Kribbella solani: one gene and its partner. The protein of the gene in region 1 interacts with the protein of each later gene in a pairwise test. Links are inferred from orthologs where the notes say so. Each region holds a gene or a part of one and is shown in the gene's direction. Other genes may lie near its edges.

Evidence for each region. The genes of interacting proteins can lie anywhere in the genome.
Region 2: the proteins of HDA44_RS27940 (region 1) and ctaD interact in binary tests that used the Escherichia coli proteins (3 or more experiments, as listed by UniProt). The link is inferred for Kribbella solani from one-to-one orthologs.

The regions. Positions count from the first base shown.
Region 1 is NZ_JACHNF010000001.1:6,065,581-6,069,965, reverse strand. Bases 905-3,818 are described here. They hold HDA44_RS27940 (pyridoxal phosphate-dependent aminotransferase), read left to right. Parts: upstream 905-1,742; coding sequence 1,743-2,894; downstream 2,895-3,818. Other genes in these bases: HDA44_RS27930 (ArsC/Spx/MgsR family protein), read right to left, coding at 3,732-3,818; HDA44_RS27935 (hypothetical protein), read right to left, coding at 3,020-3,631; HDA44_RS27945 (MarR family winged helix-turn-helix transcriptional regulator), read left to right, coding at 1,308-1,739; HDA44_RS27950 (DHA2 family efflux MFS transporter permease subunit), read right to left, coding at 905-1,203. Outside these bases: more of HDA44_RS27950, read right to left, coding at 1-904; more of HDA44_RS27930, read right to left, coding at 3,819-4,082; HDA44_RS27925 (hypothetical protein), read right to left, coding at 4,153-4,385. UniProt on the Escherichia coli protein: Shows aminotransferase activity with methionine and histidine as substrates, and to a lesser extent also with phenylalanine.
Region 2 is NZ_JACHNF010000001.1:2,738,600-2,742,977, reverse strand. The notes cover bases 1,072-3,978. They hold ctaD (aa3-type cytochrome oxidase subunit I), read left to right. Parts: upstream 1,072-1,598; coding sequence 1,599-3,359; downstream 3,360-3,978. Other genes in these bases: HDA44_RS12295 (L,D-transpeptidase), read left to right, coding at 3,960-3,978; HDA44_RS12300 (aa3-type cytochrome oxidase subunit IV), read left to right, coding at 3,356-3,751; ctaC (aa3-type cytochrome oxidase subunit II), read left to right, coding at 1,072-1,572. Outside these bases: HDA44_RS12315 (cysteine desulfurase family protein), read right to left, coding at 1-593; more of ctaC, read left to right, coding at 784-1,071; more of HDA44_RS12295, read left to right, coding at 3,979-4,378. UniProt on the Escherichia coli protein: Cytochrome bo(3) ubiquinol oxidase is the terminal enzyme in the aerobic respiratory chain of E.coli that predominates when cells are grown at high aeration.

The DNA.
Region 1 (4,385 bases):
CGAACCGGCACCCATCCGGTCCAGCGGCAGCGTCGCCATGATCGCGGCGGTGGTCGGCGCGGTCGTCATACCGATGGACAGGCCAACGATTCCACCGACCAGACCCAGCCAGACCAAGGACGTGTTCACGTCGTACAGGAGGTTGAGCCCGAAGCACGCGGCGAGCACGAGCACCGCCGTACCCGACACCTTGGCGACGCCGAAGCGGGCGGCCAGCCGGGCGCCGAGCTGGGAGCCGATGATCACCCCGATTGCCGCCGGCAACGACATCAGGCCGGCCGAGAGCGCGCTCATGCCGCGCGCGCCCTGGTAGTAGAAGGCCAGGTAGAAACTCTGGCCGGTGAGGGTCAGGAAGACGACGGAGAGGGTGAAGTTGCCGGCCGCGAAGCGCCGGTCGCGGAACAGCCGTGGGTCGAAGCTCGGCCGCTCTTCCCGCCACTCGGACACGATGAAACCGGCCAGCAGGACGACTCCGGCGACGATGCTCGCCCACACCTGCCAGCGATCCCAGCCGCCCTGATGACCGCCTTCGATCAGGCCGTACGAGACGCCGAGCAGGCCGAGCGTGGACAGGCTGAGGCCGATCGGGTCGAGGCGGCGGCGCTCCGGGCTGCGCGGGTTCGGCAGCACCAGCGCCGCGCCGATCAGGCCGAACGCGACGATCGGCAGGTTGATGGTGAACACCGAACCCCACCAGAAATGGTCGATCAGCAGACCGCCGAGCACCGGGCCGACCGCGACCCCGACGCCGGCCGACGAGCCCCAGACCGCGATCGCGGCGGCTCGGCGTTGCGGCGGGAAGGTCCAGCCGATGATCGCCATCGACGGCGGCATGATCAGCGCGCCGCCGAGGCCCATGGTCGCGCGGGCCAGGATCAGCGCCGTCGGCCCGGTCGCCCAGGCGGCCCAGGCGGAGGCGATCCCGAAGATCAGCAGGCCGAGCATCAGTACGGTCCGGTGGCCGTACCGGTCGCCGAGCGCACCGGCCAGGAACAGGGCGGTGGCGAAGAGCAGCGAGTAGATGCCGATGGCCCATTGCAGCTGGCCGGGCGTGGCGCCGAGGCCGTCGACCGGGTCGGCGAGGCGTTCGAGGGCGATCCCGAGGACGGTCGAGTCGATCCAGATCAGGACGGCCGAGACCACCAGTACGGTCAGAATCCGCCGCTGCCGGCGGGTGTCGGGGATGGGGTCGATCGAGGACACGAAGTCTCCTATGATTGTCAGGAACCTGACGAGAACTCGATCATCATAGATTGACAGGAACCTGTCAATCTCCATTGTGGGTTTTCCCCGGCAGAATGTGTTGCATGGAACCGACTGACGAGACCGGCTGCGTGACGTTCCTGGTCCGGCACGCCTGGCTGAGCATGCGGTCGGCGCTGGCGGCCGCGCTCGACGACCACGGGCTGTCCGTGCAGCAGTACGGGACATTGCTGTGCGTGCGGGAAAGCCCCGGGCTGACCGTCGCCGACATCGGCCGCGTGGTCGGCACCACCCGGCAGTCCGCGAACGAGCTGCTCACCGGGATGGAGCGGGCCGGCCTGGTCGAACGCCGGCCCAACCCGAAGGACCGGCGAACCCAGCAGATCCACCTCACCCCGGGCGGCGAGCGCCGGCTGGCCGAGGCGGCACCGGCGATCCGCAAGGTCGAGAACGAGCTGGAAGCGGCCTTCAGCGCGACCGACCGGGCAACCGCGCGGGCCTGGCTTGCACACATGGTCACGGCAGTCGAGGGTTAGACGATGCACGCACCCGCAGAACGGCTGAACGGTCTGGGCACGACGATCTTCGCCGAGATGTCCGCGCTCGCGCTGGCGACCGGTTCGGTGAACCTCGGCCAGGGCTTCCCGGATCGCGACGGCCCCGACTCCGTACTCGAGGACGCGATCGCGGCGATCCGCTCCGGCGCGAACCAGTACGCCCCGGCGCGCGGCGTACCCGTGCTCCGGCAGGCGGTCGCGGATCATCAGCGGCGGTTCTACGGGCTCTCGTACGACCCGGACACCCAGGTGCTGATCACGACCGGTGCCACCGAGGCGGTCGCGGCGGCACTGCTCGCGTACGTGGAGCCCGGTGACGAGGTGATCGCGCTGGAGCCGTACTACGACTCGTACGCCGCCGGGATCGCGTTCGCGGGCGGGCGCCGGGTTCCGGTGACGCTGCGTGCGCCCTCGTACCGGCTGGAGCTGGACGAGCTGCGCGCCGCGGTCACGCCGCGTACGAAGGTGCTGCTGATCAACTCACCGCACAACCCGACCGGCACCGTACTCACCGACGACGAGCTGCGCGGCGTACGCGATGTCGCGGTCGAGCACGACCTGATCGTGATCACCGACGAGGTGTACGAACACCTGGTGTACGACGGACTGCGGCACCGGCCGCTGGCCACGTACGAGGGAATGGCCGATCGCACCGTGTCGATCAGCAGCGCCGGCAAAACCTTCGCGGTCACCGGCTGGAAGATCGGCTGGGTGACCGGTTCGGCGGCGGTGGTGACGGCGGTGACGACCGCGAAACAGTTCCTCACCTTCACCTCCGGCACGCCCTTCCAGCCCGCCGTCGCCAATGCGCTTGCACTAGGCAACGATTACTTCGACACCCTGCGCGCCGACCTGCAGTCCCGCCGCGACCTCCTCGCCGGAGGCCTCACCGACCTCGGCTTCGAGGTCCACCGCCCCGCCGGCACCTACTTCATCACCACCGACATCCGCCCCCTCGGCCACACCGACGGCATCGACTTCTGCCGCATGCTCCCCGAACGCGCCGGCGTAGTAGCCATCCCCCACCAGGTCTTCTACGACCACACCACCCTAGGCCGCCCCCTCGTCCGCTGGGCCTTCTGCAAACAACCCGCCCTACTCCAAGAAGCCCTGACCCGCCTGCAAAAACTCTGAGCTGTGGATGCTGTCTGACAGCGAGTGACCACCTGTGGCATACTGCAAGTAGCTCGCCGCGCGCTGCCTGGCGAGAAGTGAAGCTGGGATTCCCACCGGAGGATGGGCCCCAGCTTTCGCGCTTTCTAGCGAACTTCGACCTCGTGTTCGGTGAGGATCTCCGACATCGCGAGCTGCCACCGCGGTTCGCCGAGCCGGGACGCCGTCACCGCCCCCGCGACCGCGTCCGGGATCCACAACATCGGCTCATCCCGTGGACGCGCGAAGCCGACCCGGAAACCACGGGGAATCAGACCTTTCCGTCGCGCCGACTCGACCAAGCTCAGATCCCGGCGGTCAGGTGTCGCGGTGCGTGACTCCAGACAGACCTCGCGTACACCGGTCGAACTCAACTCCTGCAGCAACCGCTCCAGACAACACCGCCGGGCACGCTCTTGTTTGGCACGCTGAACCGGCGATCCCGCGACGACGATCACCGACAACTCAAGGGCCGCGATCGCGGCGGCGATCCGATCGCGACGCTTGCCCGACTCATCGACCCAATGCAAGCGGCCGCCTCTGGTCAGCGTGAGAGCACGGACGACGTCCCGCGTCGTGCCTACTGCGGCTGCTTTCGCGACGACGGCGGCCAAGGTGTAGGTGCCGGTCGGGCAGCGTGAGCCGTCGACGATCACCGATTCGTCTACCCAGGCGGAGAGGGTGGGATCGCCGTGGGACAAGCCGGTGGTGATGAACACTCGACGGATTGTCCAGGAAACGCCTGCGGTGGGGTTGTCGTTGTCCACAGGTGTCGTGGGGCAGCCGCGGGCACCGCGGGGCAGGTGCTGGTGCTGGTGGTCAGGGCAGGAAGCGTTTGAGGGTTTGGGGGTCTCGGGCGATGGCGGTGGTTTTGTCGGTGGTGGTGATGATGGGGCGTTGGATGAGGATTGGGTTGTTGACCATGGCCTCGATCCAGGTGGTGCGGTGGGCGGGGTCTCGGGGGGCGGACTTCAGGGGCTGGGCGGCTGGTTCGTTGTGGCGGACGAGGTCCCAGGGGTCGAGGTTGAGGCGGGTCAGGACGTCCTCCAGCTCGGTGGCCGTGGGTGGGTCGTCCAGGTAGCGGCGGACGGTGTACTCGACGCCGGCCTCGTCGAGGGCGCTGGTGGCGGCTCGGCATTTCGAGCAGGCGGGGTTGATCCAGATTTCCAACGTACGTCTCCTGGGTCGACGGCGGGCGGTTGAACCAGCGGCGGTCGGCGGGTCAGCGGCGGGCAGCGGGTCAGCGGTGGTGGAACCAGCGTTTGGTGGGTTGTTGGAGCATCAGGGTCAGTAGGGCTACGTGGATCGCCAGGCCGAGGAGGCCGGCGGGGAAGGACAGTACGCCGCCGGCGATGCCCATCGCGGCGACGGCAATCAGCAGGTACCGGGCCCAGGCGTGGCGTTTGCGGACGTAGATCGCCGGGGCCAGGTAGATCACCGCGCACAGCATCGCGGCCGCGACGGCGACCGGTG
Region 2 (4,378 bases), 3.3 Mb from region 1 along the record:
GCCGGACCGCCCCACTTGTGCGCACTGGCCGCCAGCATCGACCAGCCGGTGGGGACTGGGTCATGTCCTATCGACGCTGATGCATCAACAAACAGCGGTACGTCGTTGCAGTCCTGGGCGATCGCGGCGATCGGTTGCCTCGTACCCACTTCATGGTTGGCCGACTGGACAGCAGCCACGGCCACACCCGGCTCGCGTACGGCATGGGCGAACGCCTCCTGATCCACCTGGCCGCGGATGTCCACACCGATCTCCACACCCGCGTCACCGGCGCTGTGCAGTACAGCGGAGTGCTCGACCGCACTGTGCACCACTGTCGTACCGACGCGGCGCCGTGCGGCCGTCAGAGCGGCCAGACCGACCTCGATGGCCGCTGTGCCGGACGTGGTCAGGTACAGCTCGTCAGGACGCACTCCAACGGCCTGAGCAAGCACTGCGCGGGCGTTGTCCAGCAGCAGTCTGGCAGTCCGTCCTTCATGGTGCAGACGGACCGGATCGGCCCAGCCGGAATCCACCGCCGACAGCAACATTTCCCGCGCCGCGGGGTGCATCGGCTCGGCCGACGCGGCGTCCAGATACGCACGCTCACTCACACGGGAAACGCTAAGCCCTACCTATGCGCGGAAGCCGGGAGGGTGTCCAGTAGTGTTTGGTCGTCAGTCTCACTTGGGAAGGGAAAGGCGCCCCGTGGGTTCGAACGGCACGCCCGGAGTGGATGAGCGACCGGCAGGTTCTGCTGGTGCCACACGTCCGGCGAAGCGACGCCTACTGGTCGGTGCGGCAGTGGTGCTCGGCACCCTGTTGCTGACCGGTTGTTCGTCGGCGACCACTGAGCAGTGGAAACGACTCGGTCTGCCCGAGGGTGCATCTGACCGGACCGAGGCGATCAGAAGCCTCTGGATCGGCGCCTGGACGGCCGCACTGATCATCGGTGTGATGGTCTGGGGCCTGATCCTGTTCGTCGTGGTGCGGTACCGCAAGCGGAACGAGGAAGCGCCCCGGCAGGTGCGCTACAACCTGCCGCTGGAGGTGCTCTACACGCTGGCACCGTTCGCGATCATCGGTGTGCTGTTCTTCTACACCGTGGAGCACGGCAACCAGGTGACCAAGATGGACGCCAACCCGCAGCACACCGTGAACGTGGTGGGCCAGCAGTGGCAGTGGACCTTCAACTACAAGGACACCGTCGACGGCAAGCAGGGCGTCTGGGAGACCGGCACCCTGGACAAGCCGGCCACGCTGTGGCTGCCGGTGAACGAGTCGGTGCACTTCGACCTGACCGCGCAGGACGTGATCCACTCCTTCTGGGTGCCGTCGTTCTACTTCAAGCTCGACGTGATCCCGGGCAAGACCAACAAGTTCGAGCTGACCCCGACCAAGACCGGCACCTTCGCCGGCAAGTGCGCTGAGCTCTGCGGCCTGTACCACAGCCGGATGGTCTTCAGCGTCAAGGTGGTCAGCCGCGACGAGTACGACGCACACCTGCGCGAGCTGGCCGCCAAGGGCCAGACCGGCGCGGCAACAGGTGGCGCCGACGCCACGACCATTCTCGGGACCGGGGGTCACAAGTGACCGACTTCGCCGAGCGCACCGGCGCTATCGGTACCACCGCGCTGCCCCGGCGGCGTACCAAGGGCCAGCTGCTGGTCAAGTACCTGACCACGACCGACCACAAGCTGATCGGGCACATGTACCTGGTCACGTCGTTCGTGTTCTTCCTGATCGGCGGCGTGATGGCGCTGCTGATCCGCGCCGAGCTGGCCAAGCCGGGCCTGCAGATCGTGAACGAAGAGGTCTACAACCAGCTCTTCACCATGCACGGCACGATCATGCTGCTGCTGTTCGCGACGCCGCTGTTCGTCGGCTTCGCGAACGAGATCATGCCGATCCAGATCGGTGCCCCGGACGTCGCGTTCCCGCGGCTGAACATGTTCAGCTACTGGCTGTTCCTGTTCGGCGGCACGATCACGATCAGCGGCTTCTTCACTCCGGGCGGCGCGGCCGACTTCGGCTGGTTCGCGTACGCGCCGCTGTCCAACGCGGTCCGCTCACCGGGTGTCGGCGGCGACCTGTGGATCATGGGCCTGTACCTGGCCGGTCTGGGTACGATCCTCGGCGCGGTGAACTTCATCACCACCATCATCACCATGCGCGCGCCCGGCATGACCATGTTCCGGATGCCGATCTTCACCTGGAACATCCTGGTCACGTCGATCCTGGTACTGATCGCGTTCCCGATCCTGGCGGCGGCGCTGCTGGTGCTGGAGGCGGATCGATCACTCGGGGCACACGTCTTCGACGCGGCAAACGGCGGACCCATACTCTGGCAACACCTGTTCTGGTTCTTCGGGCATCCAGAGGTGTACATCATCGCGCTGCCGTTCTTCGGCATCGTCACCGAGATCCTGCCGGTGTTCAGCCGCAAGCCCGTCTTCGGGTACATCGGCCTGGTCAGCGCGACGCTCGGTATCGCGGTCCTTTCGGTGGCGGTGTGGGCGCACCACATGTTCGTCACCGGCGCGGTGAACCTGCCGTTCTTCTCGTTCATGACCTTCCTGATCGCCGTACCGACCGGAGTGAAGTTCTTCAACTGGATCGGCACGATCTGGGGCGGATCGGTGTCGTTCGACACACCGATGCTCTGGTCGGTGGGCTTCCTGACCACCTTCCTCTTCGGCGGTCTGACCGGCGTCATCCTGGCCTCGCCGGCGCTCGACTACCAGCTCTCCGACTCGTACTTCGTGGTGGCGCACTTCCACTACGTCGTCTTCGGTACGGTCGTGTTCGCGATGTTCGCAGGGTTCTACTTCTGGTGGCCGAAGTTCACCGGGCGGATGCTCGACGAGCGGCTCGGCAAACTGCACTTCTGGCTGCTGTTCATCGGCTTCCACACCACGTTCCTGGTCCAGCACTGGCTGGGTGTCGAGGGCATGCCGCGGCGGTACGCCGACTACGGCGCGAACGAAGGCTTCACCACGCTGAACGAGGTTTCCAGCATTGGCGCCTTCATTCTCGGCATGTCGATGCTGCCGTTCTTCTACAACGTCTACAAGTCCCGTAAGTCGCCCAAGGTCGGTGTCGACGACCCGTGGGGCTGGGGCCGTTCGCTGGAGTGGGCGACCAGTTCCCCGCCGCCGCGGCACAACTTCGTGTCGCTGCCGCGGATCCGTTCCGAGTCGCCGGCGTTCGATCTGCACCACGCGGACATCGCCCTGGCGGAGTACCCGGACAACAAGGCCGGCAAGGACAACCTGCTGGACGCGGGTGACGACGCGGGCCGGGTCGACCAGCTGGCCGAGCAGGTCGAGCAGGCTGACGACTCCGGCGATAGCGGGACCGAAGGGAAGGACAAGGCGTGAAGGTCGAAGCCTGGGTCTTCGGGATCCTGAGTGTGTTCCTGCTGGTGGTCACGCCGATCTACTGGCTGATGTCGGAAGATCCGACCGGTACCACCGCGCTGGTGATGACGTTCTTCCTGGCACTGCTGGTGGCGTTCTACCTCAGCGTCACCGCCCGCCGGATGGACGCCCGTCCGGAGGACCGCAAGGAAGCGGAGATCGTCGAAGGGGCCGGTGAGCTCGGCTTCTTCCCGCCACACTCCTGGTGGCCGCTGTGGTGCGCGCTGTCGCTGTCGGTGGTGGTGCTCGGCATCGCCGTCGGCTGGTGGCTGTTCATCGTCGGCTGCGGGGTCGGCATCATCACGCTGAGTGGTTTCATCTTCGAGTACTACCGCGGTGACCACGCGCACTGATTGAGAATCGTACGAAAAGCGCCGTCCGGGAACGAACCGGGCGGCGCTTTCGTGCGTCTTAGAGGATGTCTGAGAGGCGTAGCCGGTGCGATCGTTATGGTCCGTACCGGTTACCTGGTGATGCGATGCTGAGAAATGTCGCCGCGGCACGTTACCCTTACCGCGGTTTGACTAAACAGGGGAGAGCTGGGGAATGGTAAGCGGTTCGGTGAGGAAGCACGGCCTGGCCGTGGCCGGCATTTGCGTGCTGCTGGTGGCCGGGACGGCCTGCAGTGACACGAAGGCCGGCAGCGGTGGCAACGGCCAGTCGACGCCGGGTGCGTCGAGCTCGCAGAGCAGCACCCCGGGTGCCTCGAACACGCCAGGCGCGTCGACCACCCCGTCGGAGTCCGCCGCGGCGGCGATCTCGGTGGTGCCGGCCAAGGGCGCGACCGCGGTGCAGCCGGACAAGCCGGTCACCGTGAGCACGACGGCGGGCAAGCTCAACGACGTGACGCTGAAGGACGACGACGGCGACAAGGTCACCGGCAGCTTCAACACCGACAAGACCCAGTGGACCTCCGCCGCGCTGCTCAAGCCGAACGCGACGTACACGGTCAGTGGTTCCGCGGAGGGTACGGACGGCGC